One region of the Nonomuraea roseola genome, then DNA from elsewhere that is predicted to be linked to it. Evidence: riboswitches for the same ligand, from Rfam matches in the RefSeq annotation. Region 1 holds a riboswitch; each other region holds the start of a gene.

The links. Region 1 has a riboswitch for thiamine pyrophosphate ahead of ABFX55_RS36070 (purine-cytosine permease family protein). Riboswitches for the same ligand answer to the same signal wherever they lie in the genome.
Region 2: linked by a shared signal. The riboswitch ahead of thiO (glycine oxidase ThiO) and the one ahead of ABFX55_RS36070 (purine-cytosine permease family protein) in region 1 are both predicted to bind thiamine pyrophosphate.
Region 3: linked by a shared signal. The riboswitch ahead of thiC (phosphomethylpyrimidine synthase ThiC) and the one ahead of ABFX55_RS36070 (purine-cytosine permease family protein) in region 1 are both predicted to bind thiamine pyrophosphate.

The regions. Positions count from the first base shown of each region.
Region 1 covers NZ_BAAAXC010000015.1:2,692,217-2,702,338, forward strand. The annotation lists gene ABFX55_RS36035 (response regulator transcription factor) at 1-443, opposite strand, end outside; gene ABFX55_RS36040 (hypothetical protein) at 503-667, shown strand; gene ABFX55_RS36045 (DUF6412 domain-containing protein) at 668-889, shown strand; gene ABFX55_RS36050 (YidC/Oxa1 family membrane protein insertase) at 919-1,533, shown strand; gene ABFX55_RS36055 (ATP-binding protein) at 1,503-1,862, opposite strand; gene ABFX55_RS36060 (PAS domain S-box protein) at 2,071-3,918, opposite strand; gene ABFX55_RS36065 (methylated-DNA--[protein]-cysteine S-methyltransferase) at 3,973-4,515, shown strand; gene ABFX55_RS36070 (purine-cytosine permease family protein) at 4,512-5,858, opposite strand; TPP riboswitch at 5,848-5,962, opposite strand; gene ABFX55_RS36075 (rhodanese-like domain-containing protein) at 6,076-6,399, shown strand; gene ABFX55_RS36080 (Fpg/Nei family DNA glycosylase) at 6,408-7,286, opposite strand; gene ABFX55_RS36085 (TenA family protein) at 7,330-7,935, opposite strand; gene ABFX55_RS36090 (DM13 domain-containing protein) at 7,946-8,494, opposite strand; gene ABFX55_RS36095 (GOLPH3/VPS74 family protein) at 8,561-9,229, shown strand; gene ABFX55_RS36100 (LCP family protein) at 9,283-10,122, opposite strand, start outside.
Region 2 covers NZ_BAAAXC010000012.1:117,081-127,202, forward strand. The annotation lists gene pknB (Stk1 family PASTA domain-containing Ser/Thr kinase) at 1-1,704, opposite strand, end outside; gene ABFX55_RS12640 (thiazole synthase) at 1,903-2,658, opposite strand; gene thiS (sulfur carrier protein ThiS) at 2,651-2,851, opposite strand; gene thiO (glycine oxidase ThiO) at 2,866-3,921, opposite strand; TPP riboswitch at 3,910-4,024, opposite strand; gene ABFX55_RS12655 (NAD(P)/FAD-dependent oxidoreductase) at 4,082-5,257, shown strand; gene ABFX55_RS12660 (Rv2175c family DNA-binding protein) at 5,288-5,662, shown strand; gene thiE (thiamine phosphate synthase) at 5,640-6,275, shown strand; gene ABFX55_RS12670 (polyprenyl synthetase family protein) at 6,437-7,483, opposite strand; gene metF (methylenetetrahydrofolate reductase [NAD(P)H]) at 7,583-8,503, shown strand; gene ABFX55_RS12680 (GNAT family N-acetyltransferase) at 8,613-9,158, opposite strand; gene ABFX55_RS12685 (YbaK/EbsC family protein) at 9,155-9,631, opposite strand; gene ABFX55_RS12690 (L,D-transpeptidase family protein) at 9,730-10,122, shown strand, end outside.
Region 3 covers NZ_BAAAXC010000008.1:82,979-93,100, reverse strand. The annotation lists gene ABFX55_RS08795 (bifunctional nuclease family protein) at 96-566, opposite strand; gene ftsR (transcriptional regulator FtsR) at 843-1,496, opposite strand; gene ABFX55_RS08785 (double zinc ribbon and FHA domain-containing protein) at 1,493-1,996, opposite strand; gene ABFX55_RS08780 (sugar phosphate nucleotidyltransferase) at 2,203-4,698, opposite strand; gene clsA (cardiolipin synthase ClsA) at 4,703-5,287, opposite strand; TPP riboswitch at 5,416-5,529, shown strand; gene thiC (phosphomethylpyrimidine synthase ThiC) at 5,522-7,222, shown strand; gene ABFX55_RS08765 (phosphoribosylanthranilate isomerase) at 7,365-7,952, opposite strand; gene ABFX55_RS08760 (hypothetical protein) at 7,963-8,394, opposite strand; gene ABFX55_RS08755 (response regulator) at 8,480-9,154, opposite strand; gene ABFX55_RS08750 (sensor histidine kinase) at 9,151-10,122, opposite strand, start outside.

The DNA.
Region 1 (10,122 bases):
AGCCGTACCTCGTGGGCGCCCACGTCCACGACCAGGTCGGCGTCGCGCAGCACCCCGCTGCCGCCGGTGACAGAGGCGCCGCGCGCCCTGCGCAGCACCGACTGCACGCGCAGCGCCAGCTCGCGCGGGCTGAACGGCTTGGTCACGTAGTCGTCGGCGCCAGTCTCGAGGCCGACCACGCGGTCGATCTCCTCGCCGAGCGCGGTGAGCATGATCACCGGCACCGGCCAGCGCTCCCTGAGCTTCTTGCAGACCTGAAGGCCGTCGAGCTTCGGGAGCATGAGGTCGAGCACCATCAGGTCGGGCGGATCGGCCAGCGCCCTGCGCAGCGCCTCGGCTCCGTCGCCCACGCACTCGACCTGGTGACCGTCGCGCTCGAGGTAACGCGCCACCACCTCGGCGACGGTCGGATCGTCATCGACGACCAGGATGCGGGTGCTCACCCAGTCACGGTACGGCTAACTGCCTCGCGCACGCATGGTCCAGGACGTACGGTGGCCCTATGGGTCGAATGGTCATGCTCGTCGTGGGCGCGCTTCTGGCGCTTTGGGTGCTTTTCACGTTCATCCTGCCCATGCTCATGGGCTTGCTGCAGCTCGCGCTGATCGTCGGCGTCATCGGCGTGATCGTCTTCGTCGCCGTCACCCTGGTGGGCAGGTCCAGGTAGGTGTTCCATTTCGCGCTGGCGGATCCCGCCGGCCTGGTGCTGATCGCCGGGCTGGTGCTGGTCCTGCTCGCCGTCTGGGCGAGCAGCGTGCTCGTCGCCCAGCAGGGCGGCACGCCGACCTTCCCCATGGCCTACGCCAGGAAGTCGGCCTTTCCTCGCCAGTGCGATCCTGACGCGGCGGGCAGACCGCGTCCACGAGCTCCGTCATCGCGCTCCTTCTAGAAACCGAGACCTTTCTATGAGGAGTTGCGATGATCGATTCTTTTGTCATGCTCATCACCGGCTTCGGCGGTAACACCGCGCTGGTGATCGTGCTGTTCACGCTGGCCGTACGGCTGCTGCTGCTGCCTCTCAGCATCAAGCAGGCGCGCGCCGCCAAGATCCGGATGCGGCTCGCGCCGCGCATGCAGGAGCTGCAGAAACGCCACAGCCGCGATCCCGAGCGGCTCAGCAAGGAGATGTCGGCCCTCTACGCCAAGGAAGGCACCTCGCCCTTCGCGGGATTCGGTCCCGCGCTGGCGCAGATGCCGTTCCTCTGGCTGATGTATCAGGTCGCCACCCACCCCCTGATCGGTACGGACCTGCTCGGTCAGCACCTGGCGGTGGTGGTGGCGAAGTACGGCCTCATCAGCTGGCCCGTGCTGGCTTTCGCCGGCGTCATCGTCGCGATCGCGCTGATCGCCTGGTACACCTCCCGCAGGATGGAGGCAGGGCAGTTCAAGATCCTCAAACTGCTGCCCTACGGCACGGTGATCGCCGCTGCCGTGCTGCCGCTGGCGGCGGGGATCTACCTGCTGGTCTCGACCGCATGGACGGCCGGCGAGCGCCGGGTGCTCTACCCGGCTTCCTTGAGCGCGGCGACCTGACCGTTGGCGTGCGGGGCGGGGAGCACGGCCCATACCGTGGTCGTCTCCCCGTCGTGCCGGACGCCCCAGCTCTCCGCGACATATTCGACAATGCCGAGGCCGCGCCCGCCGAGTGAGGACATCGTGGGACGGCCCGCGCGCGGCTCGGTCGCCGCGCCTCCGTCACTCACAGCCACCTCGACGTGATCGTCAGTCCACAGCCACGCCACCCTGACCATGCCAGAGGTCAACGGTCGCGCATGCCGTAGCGCGTTGCTCAGCAGCTCGCTCACCACCAGGACCGCATCATCGATCGCGGTGGCGTAGACCCCCCCACTCCTGCAGGTCAGTGCAGAGACGCTGGCGCGCGACGGCGACGCTGGACAGTGCGTACGGCAACATCACGACGCTCGACACACCCACCTCCCCGCTCCCATGTCCCCCCAGGGAACGCCCCCGGATACGACCGAAATGCCCCGTTACTCAGTCCCAGAAACCGTGTCTCGATCACAGCTTGTACACATTGGACGATAGATCAGCGCATCCGTGACCGGCTCGTTACCGGCTCGGCGTGTCGGCCACGATAGTGAGAGCAAACCGCATGCGAGTGCCGCCACCTGGGCGGGGATGGGCCGTGACCTCGCCGCCCTGCGCCTTGACCAGGCTCCGCACGATGTAGAGCCCGAGGCCCACACCGCCGAATCTGCGCCGGTCACCGCTGTCGACCTGGACGAACCGCTCGAATATTCGGTCACGGTCATCAGGGGCGATGCCGACGCCCTCGTCGTCCACCACCACGACCACGTGTCGCCTCTCCGCCCACACCTCGACACTGATCAGACCGCCGTCGGGTGAGTACTTGAAGGCGTTCTCCAGCAGCTGCCCGAGCACGATGTCCGTGGCCAGCGCGTCACCCCTCACGTCGGGCAGCTCCTCGGGGATGACCACCTCGACCCTGTGCCTGTCGGACAGGACGGGCAGGCCCAGCGTGGCCGCGCGCACCCGCTCCGCCAGGTTGAAGGTCTCGACGCGGACCGCGAGCTCCTCGGCTCCCGCCCTGGCGCCGAGCAGCAGGTGGTCCATGAGCTGCCCGAGCGACCTGGCCCGCTCGGCGATGGTGTGGACGGCCGAGCGGCGCTCGGGATCGGTCATCTTGTCCCATCGGGCGTCGAGCGTGCTGGCGAACCCGCGCACGATCGTGATCGGGGTGCGCAGTTCGTGGCTGGTGGTGGCCAGGAACAGATCCTTGGCCTCCTCCAGCTCCTTGGCGGTGGTGATGTCGCGGAAGTCGACGACGATCTCCCCTGTCTCCTCGATCTTGGCGCTGACCACGTCGAGCCAGCGACCGTTGGCCAGCTGGAAGGTGAGCTTCTCTCCCGGCTCCGGCAGGGGGAAGGGCGGTGGCTCGCCGATGACCTTCTCGACGGGGATGCCGGTCAGCTCACCGGCCGCGGGGTTCCACTGGACCACCCTGCCCGGCTCGTCGAGCACCGCGATGCCGTCGGCGCTGGCGTCGAAGACGGCCCGCTCGTGCGCGCGCTGCCGCAGCGCCTCCTGGTAGGCCATGGCGTTGCCCACCGCGATGCCCGCGTGGCCCGCCAGCAGCTCGAGCAGCTCGAGCTCCACATGGCCCGGCTTGCGCTTGGCGAACAGCGCGTAGAGCGCGCCGTAGGGACGGCCGCCCACCGCGGCCAGGCCCAGCGCGATCGTGTGCAGGCCGGGCAGCTCGGCCCAGACCAGGTCGTCGAGGCCCTCCGACTCGAGCATCACGGTCTTGCCCGTGCGCATCAGCTTGCCGACCAGGCTGCTGCGCAGGTCGGCGGTGGCGTTCCTCAGCGACTCGGGCAGCTGGTAGGCGCTGACCAGCCTGAGCCGCTCGTTCTCGATGAGGACGAACCCGCCCGCGTCGGCCCCTGTGAGCTCCGTGAGGCTGGCCGCGATGCGGTCGAGCACGGCGGGCAGCTCCAGCTCGGCGTTGATGTCGCCGACGACGTCGGTGAGCCTGCGCACGAGCCTGGCCCTGTGCGCCCCTCTGTCCCTGGCGACGACGTCGTCCTCCGGCAGGTGGTGGACGTGCACGTAGCCGACGACGGCCGTGCCGTGGAGCAGCGCGCTGGTGTCGACCCGCACGTCGAGGACGGTGCCGTCTCTGCGGAAACGCTTGGTGCGCAGGGAGACCTGGCCGCCGGTGCGCACCCTTTCGAGAACCGCGTGGTGCTCGGCGGTCAGCTCGCCAGGGACGATCGGCGCGCGCCTGCCGACCATCTCCTCGGTGCTCCATCCGAACAACCGCTCCGCCGCTGGGTTCCAGACCAGCACGGTCTGGTCCCTGTCGAGCACGACGACCGCGTTGGGGGCGCTGGAGAGGACGGCAGCGGCGATCTCCTCGTCACCCACGCCTTCCATACTGCCGGTGGCGCGCCCGCTCCGTAGGCCGATCCGTCCGATACGCTGCGGGTTATGTCGGCCGGCGACCTCGAAGCCCTGCTGAGGGTCACCTCAGCCACCTACCGTGCTGGACGGCCGCCTGACGTGGCCGTCGGCACCTACGAAGGCGCCCTCGGCAGGCTGGTGCTCGCGGTCACCGCCAAGGGCGTGGTCGCCTGCAGCTTCGAGGACGAGCACACGATCTTCGAGCGGCTGACGCGGGTCGTGGGCGGCCTCGTCGGCCCCGACGCGCGCCGTCTCGACCCGGTGCGCCGCGAGCTCGACGCCTACTTCTCCAGGCGCCTGCGCGCCTTCACCACCCCCGTCGACCTGCAGCTGGCCACGCCGTTCGCGCGCACGTTGCTGCAGATGACCATGGCTGTGCCGTACGGCACCAGCACCACCACCGCCGACCTCGGGGCGCGCATCGGACGGCCACAGGCGCTGCGCGCGGTGGGCAACGCGCTGAACGCGAACCCGGTGTGCGTGATCGTGCCGTGCCACCGGGTCCGCGACCGCGAGAGCTATCCGGGCGGGGCGACCGCCCTTGAGCGCCTGCTGAGGATCGAGGGTTAGCGCCTGCTTCGCCGTACGAGGCCGATGGCCAGGGTGACCAGGCCCGCCACCAGGAACGCGCCCACGGCCGCGCTCATCCACGGCTGCCTGGTGAAGCCCAGCGCCGTGCGCGCGCCGTCCCAGATCGCCGCCCACCAGCTGATCGTCGAAGGCGCGGCCAGCAGCCACCAGGTGACGAAGCCCAGCGCCCACGGCGCGACCATCGGCCAGCGCGAGGGGGCGTCCTCGCTGGTGTCCCACGTGCTGGCCCGGCCGAGCAGGAAGTAGTCGACCACGAGGACGCCCAGCATCGGGACGAAGACGGCGCCGATGATGCTGAGGAAGGCGCTGTAGGAGTTGACGTCCACGAGCAGCGCCACGCCGATGGTCAGCACGCCGATCGCGATGGAGAAGATGCGCCTGTCCACGCGGGGCATGAGGTTCTGCAGCGACATGGCGGTGGAGTAGACGTTGGCGAAGGACTGGTCGGTCTCGCGCAGCACCAGGATGCCGAAGAACAGCGCGCCCAGCGGGGCGGCCACGAACGGGCCGAACACCGTGGTCGGGTCGTTCAGCACGGCGTCGTGCCCGGCGATAGCGACCGCGTAGACGCCGATGGCCAGGCAGGCGACCTGCGCGACCGTGTAGCCGCCGACGACGCCGGTGAAGGCGGCGCGGCTGCTGCGCGAGTGCCTGGCGTAGTCGGCGGCCACCGGCACCCACGACACCGACAGCGCGATCACGAAGTCGACGGCGGGGGCGAAGGCGTCCCAGCTGCCGCCGGCCGGGGTGGGGGCCGAGCGCAGGAAGACGACAGCGAACCAGACGGTCGAGATGATCACGCCGATCGTGACGACGCGCCTGATCAGCCTGATGGCGCCGAGCGGGTAGATCGTCAGCCCGGTGGTGATCGCCCCCGCGAGGAGCACCCAGACCGCGTACGGCACGGCGTCGCCGAAGATGGCCTGCGCGCCCATCGAGATGACCCACAGCTCGAAGGCGCCCCACCCGAGCATCTGGATGATGTTGAGCACGGTCGGGACGTAGGAGAGCTTGGCCCCGAACAGCCCTCTGAGCAGGACCATCGCGGGCTGGCCCGTCTGCGCGCCGGGGATGGCGGCCAGGCCCACCATGGCGGTGCCGATGAGGCTGCCGACGACGGTCGCGGTGACCGCGGCCGTCATGGACAGCGGGTTGTCGTCGAGGAGGGGGTTGATGAGGAAGAGCGCGAAGGAGAAGCCGAGGAGGCTGACGCCCAGGTTGGCCCAGAACGCGCCCTGGTCGAGGATGCCGAGAGTCTTGGGGGGAGCCTCGTCGAGGGTCAGGGGGACTTCTGCATGCTTGGGGTCGATGACATGCGTCATCACACGCTCCCTACGCCGGCATTACCCGGACAGGTTCATGCGGTCGGCGGCGCAGGAGCCGCCCTCTCAGCCCGGTCATCGCCCGAGCTCCCGCGGTTTGTAATTTTCGACCGAATTATGTCACTTACCGACTTCCTGGCAAGAGGCCGCCCCTCGAAGCCTCACGCACCGCCCCTTCCGGGCGTGGTCAGGGGTCCGGCTCCCCGAGAATGGAGGTATGAGCGTTCCTGAGATCGAAGTGACCGACGTGCCCGCGGGCGCCTACCTGCTCGACGTCCGCGAGCAGGACGAATGGGTCGCGGGCCACGCCCCCGAGGCGGTGCACATCCCGCTCGCCGAGTTGCAGGCGCGGGTCGAGGAGGTGCCTGCCGACCAGCAGGTGTACGTCGTGTGCAGGGTCGGCGGCCGCTCGGCCCACGCCGCCGCATGGCTGAACCACATCGGGCGCGACGCCGTCAACGTCGGCGGCGGCATGCAGTCGTGGGAGACGGCCCGCAAGCCCATGGTGAGCGAGACGGGTCAGCCTCCCTTCGTCGCCTGAGCGGGGCCCTACTTCAGCAGCTTGGACATCCGCCGGTCGGCGAGGATCTTGCCCTCGGTCTGGCAGGTGGGGCAGTACTGCAGCGAGGAGTCGGCGAACGACACCTCGCGGATCGTGTCACCGCACACGTCGCACGTCTGCCCCGCCCTGTTGTGCACGCGCAACCCCGACTTCTTCTCCGCCTTGAGATCCTTGGCGGCCAGGCCGTGGGCCCTTTCGACCGCGTCGCGCAGCGTGGTCACGATCGCCTCGTGCAGGTCGGCGATCTGCGTGTCGGTCAGCGTGGCCGAGATCTTGAAGGGCGACATCCTGGCCGCGTGCAGCACCTCGTCGGAGTAGGCGTTGCCGATGCCGGCGATGATCTTCTGGTCTCTCAGCAGGCCCTTGATCTGGGTGCGGTTGCCGCCCACGATCTGCTTGAGCGCGCTGGGCGTGAACTCGGGCGCGAGAGGGTCGGGGCCGAGCGAGGCGACGCCCGGAACCTCCTCGGGGTCCTTGACGACGTAGACGGCCAGGCGTTTCTGCGTGCCCGCCTCGGTCAGCTCGAAGCCCGGCGCCACGCCGTCGTCGTCGGGCGCCAGCCGTACCCTCGCCGCCAGCGGCCCCTTGCCTGGGCGGACGGGTTTCGCGCCCGACAGGTCGTCGCGCCAGCGCAGCCATCCCGCTCGCGACAGGTGGAAGACCAGGTGGAGGCCGTCGCAGTCGAGGTCGAGGAACTTGCCGTGCCTCGCCACGCCCGTGACCGTCAGCCCGCCGAGCGCGGTGACGGGCGGGTCGAAGGTCTTGAGCGCCTGGAAGGCGACGACGTCGACGGCCAGCATGGTGCGCCCCACCGCCCGCTCGCGCAGGAACTCGGCGAGCGACTCCACTTCGGGAAGTTCCGGCATGCGTCCAGAATATGGTCCACAGCCTGTGGAAAGCAGCTCCGCCCTACGGGACGTCCCAGAAGGCCAGCTCGTGTCGCATTCCCTCGGCGAACAGCTCCTTCGCCCTCGAGAGATCGGGCGCCGCCTCGTCGATCATCTCGGCGATGCGCCCGGTCAGGGCGGCGAAACCGGGATCGGCGTAGGTGTCGACCCATGCGCGGTAGCGCGGCTCGGCGGGCCTGTTCTCCGCGAGGATCCGGCCGAGCGTGGAGTATCCCCACATGCACGGATAGAGGGCGGCCAGGCCCTCGGCGTAGGTGGCCGCCGACTCCAGCAGGAAGGCGGTGTACGCCTGGCACGCCGGGCCCTTCACCGCGCCGTCGAGGTCGGCGCCGAACTCGGCCGACAGGGACCTGTGCAGCGACAGCTCGTCGTGGAAGGTCGTGTGCGCCAGGTCGACGAGGTCTCCGAGGTGCGCGGCCGGAGCCTGCCAGGCCAGCCTGGCGAACACCCTCACGTAGTCGTGCAGGAACAGCCAGTCCTGTTCCAGCCACGATCTGAAGACCTTCTCCTCGAGGTCGCCCCTGCCGATGCCCGCCACGGTCGGGTGCGCGAGCTGTGCCTCGAGCAGCGGGCGGCCGATGGCGTGCAGTTCCGATGAAATCGACATACGGAGCAAGTTAACGCGTCCCGGCGGTGAGAGCGGCGGCGCCGAAGGAGACGCTGAACCGCTTGCACCAGATGGACACGCTGGTGAGGCTGTCGAGGTCCGCGTCGGCCGGAATCGGGTAGTTGGCGTCGCCCTTGTTGCCCTTGAGGTCGCCGAGCTCCAGGTACCTGCCGTCGTCGAAGTTGCGCCAGGAGTCGGTGACGGGCTGGTCGCTCAGCCACACGCGCAGGTCGGGGCCGTCGGAGGTGGCCAGGCCCTCGATGCGCAGGACGCGCCTGCCGTCGGCGAGCCTGAGCACCCTGGCGACGCCCGAGGTCCTGTGCTCGTGGGTCACGAACCTGCCTGACCGCAGCACCTCCGGTGCGGGAGCAGGGCTGACCGCCCGCGGAACGGTCGCTGGCGCGGGCGTGGCGCCCGTCGAGGAGGCGACGGCCACCTCGGGAAGGGGCTCGTTCACCTCCACGGTGGTGAACAGCCGCCACGGCTGGAACAGGTACATCGCGACCCCGAAGACCACCGCCACAGCGATCCAGGTCGCGGGATGACGCAGTACTCTCATGCCTCCACACCACCACGCGAACCGCTCCCCAACGCTTACGGAGCGCTTACGACGTACTGTCTGGACATGAGCGTCACCATCGCCGAAGAAGTCCTCCTCCTGGCGCACAGCGAGCAGGACGGCAAGCAGCTGATCGGCTCCACCGAACTCGACGCGGCGCTCGGCGGCGCCGTACTCGCCGAGCTGGCGGTCGACGGCAGGATCGCGCTGTCGGAGAAGAGAGTGATCGTCAAGGACGCCGCCGGAGGCGGCACGGAGCTCGACGCGGAGCTCTTGACGACCATGACCCGCATCGTCGAGGACGGCAAGGAGCGCAAGCCCGCCTGGTGGGTCGCCAAGATCGGCAACAGCAAGCTCAGGACCCGACTGCTGACCAGGCTCGCCGACACGGGCGTGCTCACGCAGGAGCGCGGCAAGATCCTCGGCATCTTCCCCACCACGCGCTGGCCCGAGGCCGACGGCAGGGTGGAGGCGGAGATCCGCGCCAGGGTGGCGAGCGTGCTCGGCGGCTCCGAGCCCGACGAGCGCACGGCCGTGCTGATCGCCGTCCTGCACGCCGCCAAGCTCGACCGCAAGGCCTTCCCCGGGGCGAGCAAGGAGCGGATCAAGGAGATCACCGAGGGCGCGTGGGCCGGTGAGGCCGTGGCCAAGACGATCGCCGAGATCAACGCCGTCATCATGATCGCCGCGACCAGCGCCGCCATCGGCGCCGCGACGAGCGCCTCCACGGGCTGACCACCGCCGCGGGCCGTCCTCTCGAAAAAGGGAGGCGGCCCGCGCCACGCGGCTCAGCCCTTGTCCAGCACGTCCTTGGGCACCGGCTTGTCCTCCTTGAGCGCGTCGAAGAGCTGGATCGCCCGTGTGGTTTCCCACTTGACCGCCTGCCCGCCGGCGACGCTCTCGTTGCCGCCGAACGGCACCACCGTCGTCACAGGGCTGCCGCCCATCGCCAGCCCCAGCGAGAGCAGGTCGAAGGCGCCGGTCCCTGTGTCGACCCGCACAGCGTCCGTGGCGCCCATCGCCAGCGGGATCGAGGTGAACGGGTTGATCAGCACCAGAGGGCTCGCCGCCTTCTTCACGACCGCGCTGAGGAACTGCCGCTGCCGCTTGGTGCGCTCGAAGTCGGGCAGCGCGCCGCCCTTGCGCGTGCGGACATAGCCGAGGGCGGTGCCTCCGTCCATCTCCTGGCAGCCCTTCTTGAGCTTGAGCCCCGCCTTCGGGTCGTTGATCGGGCTCTTCACGCAGATCTCGACGCCGCCCACCGCGTCGACGATGTCGACGAACCCGGCGAAGCCGACCTCCATGTAGTTGTCGATCCTGATGCCCGTGACGTTCTCGATCGTGCGGGTCAGCAACTGCGGGCCGCCGATGGCGAAGGCGGCGTTGAGCTTGTTGCGACCCTGTCCAGGGATGCTGACCGCGGAGTCGCGGGGCAGGCTGACCAGTGTGGGCCTGTCGCCGCCCTCGGGGATGTGCAGCAGCATCATCGAGTCGGTGCGCCGGCCGACGGCCCTGCCGGTGGCCAGCTTCTTGCGCTCGGCGGCCGACAGGCCCTCACGGCTGTCGGAGCCGACGAGCAGCCAGTTGGTGCCGGGGGTGTCGGCGGGGCGGCCCTCGTACTCGTCGAG
Region 2 (10,122 bases), on a different contig from region 1:
CCAGTCCTCCCAGCCGCCGCCACAGCGCGAGACCGTGATGCTGGTCATCGTCCCCGGATCGACCTCGGCCCTGGCCCTGGGATTCTGCGCGATGACCGTGCACGGCTCGGCGTCGTCGTCGACCTCGTTGACCTGCACCTGGAAGCCCTGCTCGGTCAGGAACTGCGCGGCCTCGTCCTTGGACATGCCGTTGACGTCGGGCATCACCAGGCCCGCGCTCAGCACCAGGTTGACGCTGGTGCCCTCCTTGACCTTGTCGCCGATGCTCGGCCTGGTCTGCGTCACGAGGCCGCGCGGCACCTTCGGGTTGGCGACCTTGCTCACCTTGCCCAGCTCGAGGCCCGCCTCCGACAGCTTGATCGCCGCGTCGTTCTGGTCGAGGCCCTCGATGTTGGGGACCGTCACCCGCTTGGCGCCCAGCGAGGGCACGATCGTGATCGTCGCGCCCGCCTCCACCTCGCTCCGGCCCACGGGGTCGGTGCTCAGCACCTTGCCCTGCCCGACCTTCTCGTCGTACTGGCCCTCGGTCACCTTCACGACGAGCCCGATCTTGGCCGCCTCGCTCTTGGCGCTCGCGACGTTCTTGCCGACCAGCTCGGGCACCAGGACGTACTGGGTCTGCGAGAAGTACCAGCCGGTCAGGCCGACCGCCACCACCATCAGTGCGGCCAGCGTCACCAGGAACCAGTTGGGCCTGAAGCCGCGCCTGCGCGCGGGCGGCTCACCCGGACCCGCGGGAGCGGTCAGCACCTCGGTGCGCGGCGCGATCAGCGTCGGGTTGGCCGGCGCGACGCGTGAGCGCGGATGCTCGCCCGAAGGGGCGTGGTGCTGGCCCGTGGTGTAGGGCGGGCTCGACTCCCTCGGCAGCATCCTGTGCGCGTCGACCGCGGCCACCAGCATCGCCGTGGCGTCGGCAGGACGGTCGTCGGGCTCACGGGCGGTGGCCTGCGCCACCAGCGTGTCGATGAGCGGTGGGGCGTCCACCAGCGACGAGGGCGGCGGCACCGTGTCGTGGACGTGCCGGTAGGCGACCGACATCGGCGTCTCGCCGTCGTACGGCTGCTGCCCTGTGACCAGCTCGAACAGCATGATGCCCGCGGCGTAGACGTCGCTGCGCACGTCGGCGCCGCCGGTCATGACCTGCTCGGGCGACATGTAGCCGATCGTGCCGATCATCACGCCGGTGCGGGTCTGGTTGGTCGCCTCGATCGCCCTGGCCAGGCCGAAGTCGACGACCTTGACCCTGCCGTCGTCGGTCAGCAGGACGTTCTCGGGCTTCATGTCGCGGTGGACCATGCCCTGCTGGTGGGCGGCGCCGAGCGCGGCCAGCACCGGGATCATGATCTCGAGAGCCTCGCGGGCGGGCAGCCTGCCCCGCGCGCGCAGCACGTCGCGCAGCGTCTTGCCCGGTACGTACTCCATCGACAGGTACACCACGTCGCCGTCGGTGCCCTGGTCGAAGACGTGCACCACGTTGGGGTGTGACAGGCTGGCCACCGACTTCGCCTCGCCGATGAACCTGCGCACGAACGCGGGATCCTCGGCGAGGGAGCGGTGCATCACCTTGAGCGCGACCGTGCGGTCGAGCCTGATGTCGAGTGCCAGGTAGACCGTCGCCATCCCGCCCCGGGCGATCCGGGACTCGATGCGATAGCGCCCGTCGAGGAGTCTCCCGACCAGGGGGTCCGCAATCGTCGTGTCCACCTGGCCGAGTTTACGGGCGATTTGCCACCGGCAGGGCCGCACAATCCGAAACCGATGCCCGTTTGTTCCATGATCTTGAAGGGCGGCCCCCGCTCGGCAAGCGCGCCGGCGCCCCAGAAGGTCTCGACGTGAACCACGGCCACTTCAGGCCCGCGCTCACCAAGGCGGGGAAAAGACTCTCATGGTGTGCGGGGGGTGTCACGGGGTCATCGGCGAGGAGGCCTCCGCGTAGCGCCGCCTGGGGATGCGGCCCGCCTGGCGCGCCAGCCGTCCCGCCTGGACCGCGAGGCGCATCGCCGAGGCCATCAGGTCGGGACGCTGCGCCCTGGTCACCGCCGTGGCCAGCAGGACGGCGTCGCACCCCAGCTCCATCGCCAGCGCCGCGTCGCTCGCGGTGCCGATGCCGGCGTCGAGGATCACCGGCACCGAGGCCGACTCCACGATCAGCTCGATGTTGTGCGGGTTGCGGATGCCGAGGCCCGAGCCGATCGGCGCGCCGAGCGGCATCACCGCCGCGCACCCGGTCTGCTCCAGGCGGCGTGCCAGCGCCGGGTCGTCGCCGATGTACGGCAGGACCACGAACCCCTCGGCGACCAGCCGCTCGGCCGCGTCGAAGGTCTCGATCGGGTCGGGCAGCAGGGTCCGCTCGTCGTTGATGACCTCGAGCTTCACCCATGCGGTGCCGAGCGCCTCACGGGCCAGCCTGGCGGTCAGCACCGCCTCGCCCGCGGTGAAGCAGCCCGCGGTGTTGGGCAGCACCTTGATCCGCCGCTCGCGCAGCACGTCGAGCACGCTGCCGCGAGCAGCGGGGTCGAGACGGCGCATCGCCACCGTGGTCAGCTCGGTGCCCGAGGCGGCCAGCGCCTGGTCGAGCACCTCCAGCGAGGGTGCGCCCCCTGTGCCCATGATGAGCCGCGAGGAGAACTTCTCTCCCGCGATGATCAGTTCATCCACCCTGCACCGCCGTGAGAATCTCGATCCTGTCGCGGTCGGCCAGCGCCGTGGTCGCCCACGTGCCCCTGGTGACCACCTCGTCGTTGACCGCGACGGCCACACCCGTCGTCTGCTCGGTCAGCCGCTGGACGGCCTGCGCCACCGTGGTGCCGTCGGGCACCTCGTGCGCGGCCCCGTTGATCGTCACTTCCATCAGCACTTCCTTGTCTAGAACCGCTGTGGCGAGCACAGGGCGGCCAGTTCGGGCTCCTCGCCCTGGAGCAGGGCGGTGGTGAGCGGAGCCAGCAGGACTCCGCCCCTGTGGTGTCCGGTCGCCAGCGCGAGCCCCTGACGCACCGTGCCGACCAGCGGCAGGTTGTCGGGGGTGCAGGGGCGCAGGCCCGCCACCACGTCGGCCAGCTCCAGCTCGGTGACGCCCGGCACCAGCTCCCTGGCGTCGCGCAGCAGCTCGTACAGGCCGCCCGCCGTCACCCTGGTGTCGAAGCCCAGTTCCTCCTGGGTCGCGCCGACCACCACCTCGCCGTCGCCGCGCGGGACTAGGTACACGGGCGAGCCGTGCACCATGCCGCGCACGCACCTGCCGAGCAGCGGGTGGGGGGAGCGCAGGCGCATGATCTGGCCCTTCACCGGGCGCACGGGCACGTCGGCGAGCTCACCGCTCCACGCCCCCGCCGCCAGGACGACGCGCTCGCCGGTCAGGATCTCGCCGTCGGCCAGCCGTACCGCGCCGTCGAGCAGGTCGGTGGCGCGGCGCAGGACGACGGGGACCCTCATCGTCTCCAGCGCGGCCAGCAGCGCCGCGGTGACGCGGCGGGGATCCACCCACGCGTCGCCGCCCGCCAGCACCCCACCCCGCACGGACGGCGAGAGCATCGGCTCCAGGCGGCGGCACTCGCGCCCCGTCAGCCGCTCGACGGGCAGCCCCAGCTTGTCCATGAAGGCCGCGAGCTCCTCGAGCGCCGCCAGGTCGTCGGCGCCGAAGGCCACGTCGAGCGTGCCGTGGGCGCGGTAGTCGACGGAAAGGCCGCTGTCGGCCTCCAACTCGGCGGCGAAGGCAGGCCAGCGCTCCAGTGCGGCCAGGCCCAGCCTGAGCAGCGGCTCCTCGGTGTAGGCGACCTCGCTGACGGGGGCCAGCATGCCCGCGGCCGCATGGGAGGCGCCGGAGGCGGGGGCCGGGTCGATCACCGTGACGTCCTGGCCCGCGCGGGCCAGGCGCCAGGCGATGGACAGGCCCACCACGCCGCCGCCCACGATCAGGTTCATCTCGCTCCCTTCGCCGGCATGATCCGGATCAGGTGTCTTGCGGTCGAAGGCCCGTCAAGCCTTCCTCTCAGCCCGGTGTGGCCGGACTCCCGCGCGTCTTCCACCGACCAGCCTACTCACGCACGACGTCCCCCTTGAACCATTGGTTATGGTCTTGACCGTGAATCATGTCGTGGTGGTAGGTGCGGGACTGGCTGGGGTACGCAGCGCCGAAGCTCTCAGGGCGCGCGGATTCGGCGGCACGATCACGTTGCTGGGGGAGGAGCGGCACCGGCCCTACGACCGGCCACCCCTGTCGAAGGCGGTGTTGCTGGGTGACGCCGACTCCAGCTTCGTCGACTCCGACCTCGAGGGCATGGGGGTGGAGCACAGGGCAGGGGTGTCGGCCAAGGGCCTGGCCGAGGGCGTGGTGGAGACCACCGAGGGCGAGATGGCCTACGACGGCCTGGTGATCGCCACCGGCGCGGAGCCGATCAGGCTGCCTGGCGAGGGCCGCCAGCGCGTCCTGCGCACCCTCGACGACGCGCTGGCCCTGCGCGCCGAGCTCGTCCAGGGGGCCAGGGTGGTGATCATCGGCGCGGGCTGGATCGGCGCGGAGGTGGCCACGGCCGCCATGAAGGCGGGCTGCGCGGTCACGGTGCTCGAGGCGGGCCCCGCTCCGCTCGCGCACGTGGTCGGCGCCGAGGTGGGCGCGCGCACGATCCCCTGGTACGACGGCATCGACCTGCGGCTGAACACCATGGTCGGCTCCGTGGACCCAGGCGGGGTGAGCCTGGTCGGCGGCGGGAGCCTGGAGGCCGACGTGGTGGTGACCGGCATCGGCGTGCGGCCCACGGTCGAGTGGCTGGCCGGCTCCGACATCGACCTGCACAACGGCGTGGTCACCGACGAGCACCTGCGCGCCTCCCTGCCGAACGTCGTCGCCGTCGGCGACTGCGCGGCCTGGTGGTCGCGCCGCTTCCACACCAGGCTGCGCGTGGAGCACTGGGACACCGCGCTCAACGCCCCCGAGGTCGCCGTGGCCAGCCTGCTGGGCGACGAGTCCGTGTACGATCCCGTTCCGTACTTCTGGTCGGAGCAGTTCGGCCACATGGTGCAGTACGCGGGTCACCACCCCGGGGCCCGCCTGGTGCGCCGTGGCGACCCGTCGGCCGCGGCTCCCGTGAGCAGGTGGTCGGTCTGCTGGCTGCACGACGACGACAGGCTGGCCGCCGTGCTGACCGTCAACAGGCCTCGAGACCTCGTCCAGGGCCGTAGGCTCATCGAGGCCGGCCAGCGGCTGGACCCAGGGCGCCTGGCCGATCCCGAGGTGGCTCTCCGTGATTGTGTTGTTTGAGCAAGGACGCGATGTGGTAGTGGTGGATTCGTGACGCTTTCTGTTGCACAGATAGATCGGGAGACCGACCAGCTCGTCGGCGAGTGGCTCACTCTCCCCCAGGTGGCCGAGCGCCTCGACCTGACGATCGGCAGGGCCAAGCAGCTCCTCAAGGACCGCAAGCTCGTCGGCGTACGGCGAGGCGGCGGGGGCCCGCAGGTGCCCGCGGCCTTCCTCGAGGGCAAGGACGTCGTGAAGGGCCTGCCGGGCACGCTCACGCTCCTGCTCGACGCCGGCTACGACGACGTCGAGTCGTTGCGCTGGCTGTTCACTCCTGACGAGTCCCTGCCGGGCTCGCCCATCGACGCGATCAAGGCAGGTCGCCACACCGAGGTCAAGCGGCGTGCCCAAGCGCTCGGTTTCTGAGGCCCGCCTCTACCTCTGCACCGACGGCCGTCGTGCCAGGGGTGACCTGGCCGACTTCCTCGACGCGGTGCTCAGCAACGGCGTCGACATCGTCCAGCTGAGGGAGAAGGGCCTGGAGGCGCGCGAGGAGCTCGCGCTGCTCGAGGTCTTCCGCGACGCCTGCGACCGCCACGGCGCGCTGCTGGCGGTCAACGACAGGGCGGACCTCGCCTTCGCGGCCCGTCCCGACGTGCTCCACCTCGGCCAGGACGACCTGCCTGTGCGCGTCGCGCGAGAGATACTCGGCGACGACATCCTCATCGGCAGGTCCACCCACTCGGCGGCGGAGGCCTCGGCGGCCGCCGTGGAGGAGGGCGTCGACTACTTCTGCTGCGGCCCGATCTGGCCGACCCCGACCAAGCCGGGACGGCACGCGCCGGGCCCCGACCTGCTCAGGCACGCGGCGGGGCTCGGAGAGGCCAGGCCGTGGTTCGGCATCGGCGGCATCGACCTCGACAACCTCGACGAGGTCAGGTCGTACGGCGTGAGCCGCGTCGTGGTCGTCAGGGCGATCACCGAGGCGGAGGATCCAGGCGCGGCGGCGGCGGAGTTCGCCAAGCGCCTGGCCGGCTGACGCCCGTCACGGGCGTGCGGGCCGCGCCGGCGATCACGCGTGGGCGGCCGGAGGACTCACGGCCGGGGCATGCGCCGCCGACCCGCGTGCGAGCCGCGTCCGGGGGAGGGGCCCGGGCGGGCGGTCGTGTCCAGGGGAGGGGCCGAGGACTCAGCCGCGGGTCAGGTCTTGCGGGAGGTGGCGGCCACCGCGAGGTCGGCCAGCGCGGAGCGCGCCTCGGTGGTGATCGGCGCGTCGTCCAGCGAGGCGAGCGACTCCTCCAGATACCTGGCGATCATCTCCTCGCACTCGTCCAGCGCGCCGCTCGCCTCGATGACGCCGCGCAGCTTGTCCACCCCCTCCGCGTCGAGGTCGGGGTCGCCGAGCAGCCGCCGCACGGTCGCCGCGTCCTCGGGGGTGGCCGCGGCCAGGGTGCGGGCGATGAGCATCGTGCGCTTGCCCTCGCGCAGGTCGTCGCCCGCGGGCTTGCCGGTCTCCACCGGGTCGCCGAACACCCCGAGGATGTCGTCGCGCAGCTGGAAGGCGATGCCGACGCGGTTGCCGTACTCGACGCACAACTCCTCGATCCACGGCGCGCCGCCGCCGGCGGCCAGCGTGAGGCCGAGCCTGAGGGGCTGCTCCACGGAGTACTTGCCGCTCTTGTAGAGCGCCACCCGCAGCGCGGACTCGAAGGTGTTCTCGCCGTGCGCCTGCTCCAGCAGGTCGAGGTACTGCCCGCACATCAGCTCGGTGCGCATGTGGTCGTGGAAGGGCTGGGTGGCCTCCAGGTTCGGCAGGCCGCTCGAGCGCCACATCTCACCGGACCAGATCAGCAGCAGGTTGCCCAGCAGGACCGCGGCGCCCTCGCCGAACTGCTCGGCCGAGCCGTACCAGTCGCTCTTCTCGTGCAGGCGCTGGAAGCGGCGGTGCGCGGAGGGCATGCCCCTGCGCAGGTCGCTCTTGTCCATCACGTCGTCGTGCACCAGCGCGCTGGCCTGCAGCAGCTCGAGCGAGGCCGCGGCCACGAAGATGCCGGGCTCGTCGCCGCCTCCCGCCGCTCGCCAGCCCCAGTAGCAGAAGGCGGGACGCAGTCGCTTGCCACCCGAGAGCAGTTCTCCGGCCGCGTTGAGCAACGGTGCGAGATCCGGGCCGTTGACGATGGGGCGTTGCCGGTCGAGGAACTCCCCGAGGGACCGATCCACCTCGGTGCGGAGGGTGTCCATGCTCATGTCAATGAGAGTAACGGGCTGTAGCTGGGGTTTCGATCTCCCGGCTCCGTCATATGGACGTGGCCGCACCGCCCGCCTTCGTACCGGTAGCCTTGGATTATGGCTCTGGGTCGACCCTCCGTCCTTCCCGATCGCGTCCCCACCGTCCGCGATCTGCTCGCCTCCGGCGGCCGCTCCTTCTCCTTCGAGTTCTTCCCTCCGAAGAACGAGGAGGGTGAGCGCCAGCTCTGGCGATCCATCAGGGAGCTCGAGGCGCTGCGCCCGACCTTCGTCTCCGTCACCTACGGTGCGGGCGGATCCACCCGTGACCGCACCGTCGACATCGTCGAGCGGATCGCGCACGAGACCACGCTCACGCCCGTGGCCCACTTCACCGCGGTCAACCACTCCATCCGCGAGCTGCGCCACCTGGTCGGCCGCTTCGCCGACGCGGGCGTGCGCAACATCCTGGCCGTGCGCGGCGACCCGCCCGGCGACCCCAACGGCGAGTGGGTCAAGCACCCCGAGGGCGTCCTCTACGCCGAGGACCTGGTCAAGCTGATCAGGCAGGCGGGCGACTTCTGCGTCGGCGTCGCCGCCTTCCCCTACAAGCACCCGCGCTCGCCCTCCATCGAGGCCGACACCGACTACTTCGTCAGGAAGTGCAGGGCGGGCGCCGACTACGCGATCACCCAGATGTTCTTCCAGGCCGACGACTACCTCCGCCTGCGCGACAGGGTGGCGGCCCAGGGCTGCGAGACGCCGATCATCCCGTGCATCATGCCGGTCACCAGGATGAGCACGATCGCCAGGTCGGAGCAGCTGTCGGGGGCGCCGTTCCCTCCCGACGTCGCCGCCCGCTTCGAGGCCGTCGCCGACGACCCCGCCGCGGTGCGCCGCCTGGGCATCGACCACGGCGCCGAGCTGTGCCAGCGGCTGCTCGACGAAGGCGCGCCCGGCATCCACTTCATCACCTTCAACCGCTCCAGCGCGACGCGCGAGGTCTTCCAGCTCCTGCACCCCGCCGCGCTGACCGCCTGACCCGCGAGAGCGTCCCGTACGGCACGTCCGCCCGCCGGCAGACCCCGGCGTGCGTCCCGTACGGGACGCACGCCCCCCGGCAGGCCCTGGCAGGCGTGCCGTACGGCGCTCAGCGGAGCGGCAGGACCGCGCCCGCGATGGCGTAGTGCTCGTAGCCGCCGGGGAAGACGAACTGCGTGAGCAGGTCGGTGAAGCCGAGGCTGCGGTAGAGGTGGCGGGCCGCGGTCGGGTGGTCGTGGGTCGACAGCACCGCCGAGCGCTCGGGACGTCCCTCGCACAGTGCGTGGACCAGCGCCCTGCCGATGCCCTTGCCCTGGTAGTCGGGGTGCACGTGGACCTCGGCCAGCTCCAGTGAGTCGCCCAGCCACGCCTCGGCCACCTCCGTGCCCGACCTCTCCTGGAGCGCCTGGTAGACCACGTCGTGCCACCACTGTCCCGGCAGGCCGTGGAAGCCGTAGGCGAAGCCCGCCGTCCTGCCGTCGGGCAGCTCGGCGAACAGGCAGCGGAAGTCAGGGTGGGCGCCGTGCCCACGCATGATCGCCTGCCGCCCGGTGATCTGCTCCGCAGGAGGGTGCATGGCGGCGGTGTAGATGCTCATCACCGTCTCGAGACGGTCGGTGAACTCCGCAGGTCCCGTGCCGCGGATCTCGATCACTCGACCTCGACCACCGTGCCGCCGGTGATGCGCAGCAGTTCGTCGAAGGTGGTCGGGAAGACCGCGTGCGGGTGGCCGCCCGCGGCCCAGATCGCCTCGTGCTTGCCCAGCCAGCTGTCGACCAGCGTGCGGATGGGCGCGGGGTGGCCGACGGGGCCGACGCCGCCGATGGGCTGCCCCGTGGCCGCGCGGACGAACTCGGGCGCGGCCCTGCGCACCTTCTCGGCGCCGACCGTGCGGGCGATCAGGTTCACGTCCACGTTGTGCGCGCCGCTGGTCAGCACCAGCAGGGGAGCGCCGTCGGCGTCGAAGAGCATGCTCTTGACGATGGCGCCGACGTCCACGCCCACCGCGGCGGCCGCCTCGGCGGCGGTGCGCGCCGAGTCGGGCAGGACCACGATCTCACCTGTGGCACCCAGCTCACGCAGGGCCGATGCCACGCGGACGGCGTTGGGGTGCAACTTTTCGGGCATGCGCCCACTCTAAACAGATTGACCAACGGATTGCCGACGCATGGTGGTGCGCTAGGGTCCGTTGATTCAATTGTTAATGATATGAGGGGATGGTTGGCATGTGGGCACGACGTCAGCTCGGTCTGGCCGCGCTCATGACGGCTGGGACCGTCATTCTCTCAGCGGGCGCCTCGGCGGCCGCCGCCGTGGAAGTGCGACCCGTGGCGGGGGCCACGCAGGTCGCGCCCGTGCAGGCCGGCCCGGCGGTGAAGGCGGGCGCGGCGGTGAAGGCGGGCGCGGTCACCGCGCCTGACAAGCCGCTCAAGCTCGGCTCCAAGGGCTCGGCGGTCAAGTGGCTCCAGCAGCGCCTCAAGGACCTGCGTTACCTGCCAGGCAGGGTCGACGGCAGGTACGGCGGCAGCACGCTCGCCGCGGTGTGGGCCTTCCAGAAGGTCAACGGCATCAGGCCGAGCAGCACCGTCGGCAAGCGGACGTGGGCGGCGCTGGAGAGC
Region 3 (10,122 bases), on a different contig from region 1:
GTCAACGATCCGGCTCGGCGCGTCGTGAAGCGTAAATGCAGTGAAATGCCGACCCCAGGTGTTGGCCAAGGGTTCGGGCGCTCACAAAGGGAGTCCTACCCAGCCCGCCCGAAGTCCTCGGGCGTGATGGTGTCAAGGAACTCCCTGAACTTCTCCACCTCATCCTCCTGGTCATCAGGGATGATCACCCCGGCCTCCTGGACGACCTCCTCGCTGGCGAAGATCCGCGCACCCGTGCGCAGCGCCAGGGCGATGGAGTCGGAAGGACGCGCCGAGACCTCCACGCCGTTGGAGAAGACCAGGTCGGCGAAGAAGATGCCGTCACGCAGAGCGACGATGTTGACCGCGCGCAGGCCGACCCCGAGCGCGCTCAGCACGTCGCGGAACAGGTCGTGCGTCAACGGCCTCGGCGGCGGCTCCTCCGCCTGCGCGAGCGCGATGGCCGTGGCTTCGGTCATACCAATCCAGATCGGGAGAAACCTCTCCCCTTGCGCCTCCTTGAGCAGAACGATCGGCTGATTTGTGGGCATTTCTACGCGAACGCCCACTACCTCCATCTGCAACACGGGCTGCTCCGAATTCACTGACCGGTGACCCCAGGGGGCTCCGCAATAGTTTGGCCGCTCTTCCGCAATTCAACGTAACACCCGGAGGGCGTGGAATGTCCCCTGCCCCATGGCATCGCCGACAACCTACCTCGCCTTCCTCGCCAGGTCAGCCCGCTCCACGGGATCGGGGGCCCCGTCCGGCACCCGGCCGAGGGAGGGGGCGGGGGCGAGCGGGCGAGCGCTGAGGTCCGGCCGCCAGGCGGCGCCCAGGCCTACCGGCTGGAAGTGCGGAGGTCAGCCGCCCAGGACGGAGCGGACCGAGCCGCGCAGCAGGGCCGCGTGCAGCTCGAGCAGCCGGCCCGAGAGCTCGCGCGCCACCTCGTCGGCCTCGCCGATGGCGCCGGGGGCGCGGCGCTTGAGAATGGGAGCCACGCTCTGCTCGACCAGGCCGGCCTCACGCTCGGCCGCGGCCTTGACCGCGCGCAGGTGCCTGGCGTGCAGGCCGTACTTGGCCAGGGCGCCGACGCTGCGCGCGATCTTCAGCGCGTCCTCGTCGTAGCGGCGCGCGACGGGCGCGAGCAGGCCGTAGTCCTCGAGCTCGGTGAGCGCCTCCTCGTCGAGGCCGCTGGCCTCGAGCAGCTCGGCACGGCTGAGCCGCACCTCCTTGACCTCCGGCACCACGCGCGGACGGCCGAGCTCCTCGGCCATCTTGTCCTTGATGACGCGCAGCGGCAGGTAGTGGTCGCGCTGCTCGGTGAGGATGAAGCGCAGCTGCTCGACGTGCATGTAGGTGAACTTGCGAAACCCCGAGGGGCTGCGTTCGGGCTCGATCAGCCCCTCACTCTCCAAGAAGCGGATCTTGGAGACGGTGACGTCGGGGAACTCGCCCTGCAGCAGGGCGAGCACCTCCCCGATGCTCATGTGCGAGCGCGCCGCCTGGGGACTCATGCGCCCCGCGTGAGGAAGACGAGGCGGAACTTGCCGATCTGCACCTCGTCGCCGCTGTGGAGGGGAACCTCCTCGATGCGCTCCCTGTTGACGTAGGTGCCGTTGAGGCTGCCGACGTCGCGGACGGTGAAGGCGCCGCCGGGATGGCGGTAGAACTCCACGTGCCGCCTGGAGACGGTGATGTCGTCGAGGAAGATGTCGCTCTCGGGATGGCGGCCCGTGGTGGTCAGGTCACGGTCGAGGCGGAAGCGGCTGCCCGCGTTGGGCCCCCTCGTGACGACGAGCAGCGCCGCGCCAGGGGGCAGTTGCTCGACCGCGGCCCGCTCGGCGAGGAGAGCGTCTGCCGTCTCCGCCTCATACGCCTCGATTCCCGCGACGGAGATCGTCGAGGTGGTGTCTCCGGCGACCTCATGTCTGGTCAGCGGCGACCCACACCGGGAGCAGAAACGGGCATCCTCGGGGTTGGCATGACCGCACTGCGTACAGTAGACGCTCGGCATCGATCGGCTCGGCCTCCTACCGCGAAGACGCGGCGACGGTTGATCAGGGCGCCCCTCGCCTCTTCGCTCGTTCACGTTTGCGAATGCCGCAACTTACGCTGATCAGTGGCAAAGGTCAAGGCGAGAGGCTGCACGACAGGTTCGGACGGTGACAAAGTTACCGCCGAGCCGCCCTCAAGGTCCATGCCGCCGCGCCATCTGAGTTGTCACGTTCCCGCCGCCCTCTCCACGATCCGCGCCCACCTGTCCAAAAAGGCCTGGGCGGTGTCGAAGTCGTGGGCCTCGGCCCACAGGTCGGTGGCGGGCTCCGAGGCAGCGGGCAGGATAAGCGCCCAGCGCCCGTCCTCGCCGACCACGCGCACGCCGTCGGTGGTGTCGAGGCGGAAGCCCTCCGCGGCCTCGATCACCGAGCGCATCACCGCCCCTTTGGTCGCCCACGGCGTCGGGACCGTCCGCTTGAGCAGCTTGGCCTCGGGGATCCTCGCGTCGATCTGGCTGAGCGTCAGCCGCGTGCGGGCCACGAGGCCGAGCAGGCGCAGGAAGACGGCCAGGCCGTCGACCGTGGGCCCGAACTCCGGCACGATGAAGCCGCCCCTGCCGTCGCCCGCGAAGATCATGTACGGCCTGGCGGCCGCGGTGGTGAGCGCGTCGAGGGAGGTGGAGGTCCACTCCACCTGGACCCCGTGGAAGCGGCAGACCTGTTCGGCGACCCTCGTGGTCGTGACGGGCAGCGCCACCCTGCCCCTTCGGCGCTCGGCGGCGACCAGGTCGAGCACCACCAGCAGCGCCCGCTCCTCGCTGATGAGCTGGCCCATCTCGTCGACCAGGGCGATGCGCTCGCCCACCGGGTCGAAGCGCACGCCGAAGGAGGCCCGTGAGGAGCCGACGAGCTCGGACAGGCGCTGCAGGTCGCGGCGGCGCTCGGCGAGCGTCTCGGTGGGCGAGGCGGAGTCGAGGCGGGCGTTGACGGTCAGCACCTCCACGCCGAGGCGGCCCAGCAGGGTGGGCAGGACCAGCGAGGAGGTGCCTCCCGCGCAGTCGACGACCACTTTCATGTCGTTGACGCCGGTCATGTCCACGTATCTCAGGAGTTCCTGGGCGTAGTCCTCGACCGCCCTCGCGGGGAAGCTCAGCTCGCCGATCTCGCCGGGGAAGGCCCTGCGGAACTCCTGACGGGAGAAGACGCGCTCCAGCTTGCGCTGGCTGGCCGGGGACAGGTCGGCGCCCCTGGAGTCCATGAAGACGATGTCGACGCTCTGCGGGTCCCCAGAGGTCGTGCGCAGGGCGATGCCGCCGCTGGCGGGCCTTCGGGAGGTGTGGAAGCGGGCCACCGGCAGCGGCATGGCCTCCAGGTCGAGCACGTCGATGGCGCCCGCCGTCAGCGCGCTGATGACCGCGCGCTTGAGCGCTCTGGCCGCGCGGGAGGAGTCGCGCGAGGTGATGACCCTGTCGCCCTTCTTCAGGGTGGTGGCGTAGGCGCTGGCCAGCCGTACGCACAGCTCTGGGGTGATCTCGACGTTGACCAGGCCGCTGACGCCGCGCGGGCCGAACAGGCTGCGCTGACCGCGCGACTCCCAGATGACGCTGGTGTTGACGACCGCGCCCGCCTCGACGGTCTTGAAGGGATAGACCTTGACGCCGCTGGAGACGTAGGCCTCGGCCTCGATGACGCACTCGTCGCCGACGACGGCGTTCTCCTCGATCCTGGCGCCGGTCATCAGGTCGGTGTTCTTGCCGATGACGCAGCCGCGCAGGTTCACCCCCGGGCCGATGTAGACGTTGTCGTGGACGACGGCGCGGTGCAGGAAGGCGCCCTCGCGCACCACGGCGTTGCTGCCGAGCACGGTGTACTCACGAAGCTCGGCGCCCGCCTCGATCTTGACGTAGTCGCCGATCAGCAGGGGGCCCTTGAGCACGGCGTCGGGGTCGACCGCCGCGCCCTCGCCGACCCAGATGCCCGGCGACATCTCGAAGCCGCCGATGTCGAGGTCGACGCGTCCGGACAGCGCGTCGGCCTGGGCCTTCATGTAGCTCTCGTGGGTGCCGACGTCCTCCCAGTAGCAGTCGGAGACGTAGCCGTAGATGGGCGCGCCGCGCTTGAGCAGGCGGGGGAAGACGTCGGAGGACCAGTCGACGGCCTCGCCGGCGGCGACCTCGTCGAGGACCTCGGGCTCCATCACGTAGATGCCGGTGTTGACGGTGTCGGAGAAGACCTGGCCCCAGGTGGGCTTCTCCAGGAAGCGCTGCACCCTGCCCTGGTCGTCCACGATGATGATGCCGAACTCGAGGGGGTTGGGGACGCGGGTCAGCCCGATCGTGACGAGGGCGGAATTCTCGCGGTGAAACCTGATCATGTCCGATAAGTCGATATCGGTCAGGGCATCACCGGAAATAACGAGAAAACGATCATCGCGGAGTTTGTCGGCCGCGTTCTTGACGCTGCCCGCCGTGCCGAGGGGGAGGTCTTCGGTGGCGTAGTGCAGGCGCATGCCCAGTTCGTCGCCGTCGCCGAAGTAACTGCGCACGAGCGCCGCAAGGAACTGGACGGTGACGACGGTCTCGGTCAACCCGTGGCGTTTCAGCAGGCGGAGGACGTGTTCCATGATCGGGCGGTTGACCACGGGGAGCAGGGGTTTGGGCTGGTTCGCGGTCATCGGCCGCAGCCGAGTCCCCTCCCCGCCTGCCATGACGACCGCCTTCACTCGATCACTCCTTCTTCGCAGCGGTTACGAGTTGGCGCACCTGTACCACATACAGCAGTCCTGCCCACCAGTACAGGCCCGTTCCCCAGATGGCGAACGCCCATCCGACAATCCTTGCAATATCGGCATACCAGGCTCCGGTGTGCGAGGCCAGGAAGAGGAGGGGGAAGGCGTACATCAGATTGGCCATGGCGGCCTTGCCGAGGAAATGCACGGGCAGTGCCTTGTAGCCGTACTTGCGGAGCACGGGGAAGAAACATCCGACGAAGATCTCTCGGCCCAGGATGATCGCGACCAGCCACCACGGGATGACCTCGCGCAGCAGCAGGCCGAGCAGGGTGGCGAAGACGTAGAGCTTGTCGGCGGCGGGGTCGATGAGACGGCCGAGCCTGCTGGTCTGGTTCCACGCGCGGGCGATCTTGCCGTCGAGCCAGTCGGTGAACCCCGCGACCATGAGCAGCGCGATGGCCCAGCCGTCCGCCTTGGGCCCCAGAACCAGCCAGAGGAACACGGGGACGCCGAGCAGGCGCAGGAAGCTCAGCAGGTTCGGAACCGTCCAGATTCGGTCCTCGGCGGAAGTTTCACTCACGCTGCCGACCCTACTGCGTCGCCCACCTGCGCACGCTGAGCCGCCCGCCCGCTGTTTTCCGCGCAACCCCCTGCCGCCCGCGGGCGGCAGGGGGTTGCGCGACACCCGGGTGATCGGGTTACGGTGGCGCCGACCAACGCGGGAGCCCGGTGCGGACCGGGCTGAGAGGACGGCTGACCAGCCGCCGACCGCCAGAACCTGCTCCGGGTAATGCCGGCGAAGGGAGTTTGCGCGATGAGTGGCGCGCGCTTTTCCAAGACCTACCAGGGCGAGCTCAGGGTCCCCATGCGGGAGATCGGACTGAGCGACGGCACCGTGTTCACCGTCTACGACACCTCGGGCCCCTACACCGACCCGGCCGTCGAGACCGACGTCACGCGCGGCCTGAGCCCCCTGCGCGAGCAGTGGATCCTCGATCGCGCCGACGTCGTCGGGTACGGCGGCCGCCAGGTCAAGCCGCTGGACGACGGCTACCGCGACCAGGCCTCGTGGAAGCGCGCCCAGGCCGTCCCCCGCCAGGGCGCGCGGCGCCAGCCGCTGAGGGCCGCGGGCGGGCCCGTCACCCAGCTCGCCTACGCCCGCAGGGGCGTCGTGACGAAGGAGATGGAGTTCGTCGCCGTGAGGGAGGGCGTCGAGGCCGAGTTCGTCCGCGCCGAGGTGGCCGCGGGCAGGGCGATCATCCCGGCCAACGTCAACCATCCCGAGAGCGAGCCGATGATCATCGGCCGTGACTTCCTCGTCAAGATCAACGCCAATATCGGCAACTCCGCCGTCACCTCCTCCCTCGAGGAGGAGGTGGAGAAGATGACCTGGGCCATCCGCTGGGGCGCCGACACCGTCATGGACCTCTCGACGGGCCGTGACATCCACACCACCCGCGAGTGGATCATCCGCAACTCCCCCGTGCCCATCGGCACCGTGCCGCTCTACCAGGCGCTGGAGAAGGTCGGCGGGGTCGCGCCCGACCTGTCGTGGGAGGTCTACCGCGACACCCTGATCGAGCAGTGCGAGCAGGGCGTCGACTACGTGACCGTCCACGCGGGCGTGCGTTTGTCCTATGTCCCCCTCACCGTCGGCCGCAAGACCGGCATCGTCTCGCGCGGCGGCTCGATCATGGCGGCGTGGTGCCTGGCCCACCACCGCGAGAACTTCCTGTACGAGAACTTCGAGGAGATGTGCGAGATCCTCGCCTCCTACGACGTCGCCTTCTCCCTCGGCGACGGCCTGCGCCCCGGCTCGATCGCCGACGCCAACGACGAGGCCCAGTTCGCCGAGCTGCGCACGCTGGGCGAGCTCACCGGGATCGCGCGCTCACGCGACGTCCAGGTCATGGTCGAGGGCCCTGGCCACGTGCCCATGCACAAGATCAAGGAGAACGTCGACCTGCAGCGCGAGCTCTGCGACGACGCCCCCTTCTACACTCTCGGCCCCCTCGTCACCGACATCGCGCCGGGCTACGACCACATCACCTCGGGGATCGGCGCGGCCATGATCGGCTGGTACGGCACCGCCATGCTCTGCTACGTCACGCCGAAGGAGCACCTGGGGCTGCCCGACAGGGAGGACGTCAAGACCGGCGTCATCACCTACAAGATCGCCGCGCACGCCGCCGACCTCGCCAAGGGGCACCCGAAGGCCCAGGAGTGGGACGACGCGCTGTCGGAGGCGCGCTTCGAGTTCAGGTGGGAGGACCAGTTCGAGCTGTCCCTCGACCCCGGCACCGCCCGCTCCTTCCACGACGAGACACTGCCCGCCGCGCCCGCGAAGACGGCGCACTTCTGCAGCATGTGCGGGCCGAAGTTCTGCTCGATGCGCATCTCGCACGACCTGAGGGCGGCGGAGGGCATGCGCGCCAAGTCGGAGGAGTTCGTGGCCGGGGGCGGCGAGGTCTACGTGCAGCTGACCGACAGGCCGTCGATGACCGAGCGCCGCTGACAGAGCACCGCTGACAGAGCACCGCCGACAGAGCACCGCCGACGCGGCCGATCCCGCGGGGAGATGTCGCCCCGGGATCGGCCCCCGCCGCAACCGCAGGCCGGGCAGGCGCCTGGTCACGTCCGTCCTGGCAGACCGAGGTCTAGGAGCGGGCCGCCCCGAGGAAGGAGCGGATGAGGTCGGAGTCCTTCACGCCCCTGGCCACCTCGACGCCGCTCGAGACGTCCACGCCCCACGGCCGCGCGGCCTCGATCGCCTGCCGTACGTTGCCGGGGTCGAGGCCGCCCGCCAGCAGCCAGTTCCCCGACGGCCTACCCCGGACGGCCGCCCAGTCCCACGGCTCGCCCGCGCCCGCCCTGGGCGCGTCGACGATCAGCAGGTCCTCGTCGAAGGCTCCGGTGCGAAGGTCGGCGTCGGCCGCCACGGCGCGCACGAGGGTGAGGCCGAGATCCTTCAGCGCGGTGAAGTCGGCGTGCGGGTGCCTGCCGTGCAGCTGGACGGCTCCGACCCCCGCGGCCTCGGCCGCCTGCCGTACCTCTTCCACCGGCTCGCCCATGAAGACGCCCACGGTCAGCACGTGAGGGGGAGCCAGCGCGGCCAGCTCCGCGGCCCGCGAGGGGGTGACCCTGCGCGGGCTGGCGGTCATGACGAGCCCGATCGCGTCGGCGCCGGCCTCGACGGCCGCCTCGACGTGCTCGGGCTCGCTCAGCCCGCAGATCTTCACGAACATAGCCGAAAGCCTAGCGCCGGCGTGAGGCTGCGGGCGACCAGGCCCAGACCGTGGTCAGCGCCAGCAGGCCGAACATGAGCACGCCGTTGGGCACGTGCGCGCCCAGGCCGATGGCCAGCAGGAAGTGCTGGGCGATGCCGAGCACGAACAGCGCGAGGCTGGCGAGCGCGGGCCAGCCCGCGCCCCTGCCCGGACGCCAGTACAGGACGGCGGCGACGATCTGGAGCAGGCCGATCAGGTGGGAGACCATGCCGATCATGACGTGGGTCTCGGCGACCCCGAGATCGGCGGCGATGCCCGTGTCGGTGAAGACCAGCGCCTGGCCCGCGAACATGGCCGCGACGAGCAGCGAGACCGCGTGGGCGAGCACGAGGACGCGCAGGGTGTAGAGCAGCCCTGAGGAGACAGGGGAGACAGACGTGGCTGAGGTCACGTCGTGCATGAGGTGGTCCTTCCTGGAGAGGTGAGGACCACATCGTGACGGCGCGGGCACCCGGCGGTCGTCAGCCTGCCGGGTGATGCCCCGGTCAGCCCCGCGGCGGATGCCGCACGGGGCGGAAGGCGGCGTCGACCAGGCCGATGCGGTGCGCGACGACGGCGGCCTGGATGCGGTTGCGCAGGCCGAGCTTGTCCATCGCCGAGCCGACGTGGGTCTTGACCGTGGTGACGCCGACGTGCAGCCTGTCGGCGATCTCGGCGTTGGACAGGCCGGTGCCGACCAGGGCGAGCACCTCGAGCTCCCGCTCGGTGAGCCCGACGGGCGCGGGTGTGGCCTGCTGCTCGGCGGCCAGCGCCCGCTCGACCACCCTGCGCAGCACCGAGGGGGCCAGCAGCTGCTCGCCCGAGGCCGCCCTTCGCACGGCCTCGACCATGCGCTCCGGCTCGTCGTCCTTGACCAGGAAGCCCAGCGCTCCGACCCGCAGGGCCGCGTAGACGTTGGCGTCGTCGGCGAAGGTGGTGAGGACCACGATCTTGGCGCCCGGCTGCGAGCCCAGGATGCGCTTGATCGCCTCGAGGCCGTCGACCCTGGGCATGCGCAGGTCCATGAGCACCACGTCCGGTCTGTGGTGTTCGGCCAGGCGCACCGCCTCCGCGCCGTCCTCGGCCTCCCCGACGACCTCCATGTCGCCCGCCGCCTGCAGCAGCATGCGCACGCCGGCTCTGACCAGCGCCTGGTCGTCGGCCACCACCACTCGGATCACGTCGTCACCTTGGTCTTGGGGTAGGGAAGGGTCACCGACAGCCGCCAGCCGCCGCCGTCGGGTCCTGCGCTCAGCGTGCCGCCCAGCGCCTTGGCGCGCTCGCGCATGCCCGCCAGCCCCTGCCCCGAGGACGGCAGCGGCTCGCGCACCGTGGGCGGGCGGCCGTTGGACACCTCGACGAGGAGCTCCCCGTCACCCGCGGCCAGCCCCACCCGTACGGCGGTGCCGGGCCCCGCGTGCTTGAGCACGTTGGTCAGTCCCTCCTGCACGATGCGGGCGGCCGAGGCCCTGGCCACCAGCGGCGCCTCGCCGAGCGCGGGATCGACGTCGAGGTCGACCAGCAGCCCCGCGGCGATCATCCGCTCGGCGGACTCGGTGACCACGTCGGCGGGGTCGGCCAGCAGCGCGGCGTCGCCGCCGGGGTCGCGCAGGACGTCGAGCAAGCCGCGCAGGTCCTCGAGCACCTGGTGGCCCGTCTCCTTGATGTCGGCCAGCGCGTCGGCGACGGGACCGTCGGGGGCGGCGTAGCGGGCGGCGCTCGCCCGCAGCACCATCGCCCCGACGTGGTGGGCGACGATGTCGTGCACCTCGCGGGCGATGCGCTCGCGCTCGGCCAGCTGGTCGGCGCGCAGCTGGGCGATGGCCAGCCGCTCGGACTCGCGCACCCGCAGCCGCTCGGCCTCCGCGGCCGACTGCCTGGCGCCCGCGTACCTGCCGATCGCGATCGGGGTGGCGACCACCACGAGCATGAGCCCCACCTTGAGCCCGGTGACGGTGCCCTCGGAGCCGACCACCACGAGCGAGGCCAGGAAGCTGGCCGCCACGTAGACGACCAGGTTCCAGAACCAGGAGGCCACCCGCATCGCGAACACGCCGACCGAGATCAGCAGCAGGACGTGGACGGTGCTGGTCGCCGCCGAGAACGTCTGGTTGGACAGGAGCAGCATCGCCCCCTCGACCAGGAACAC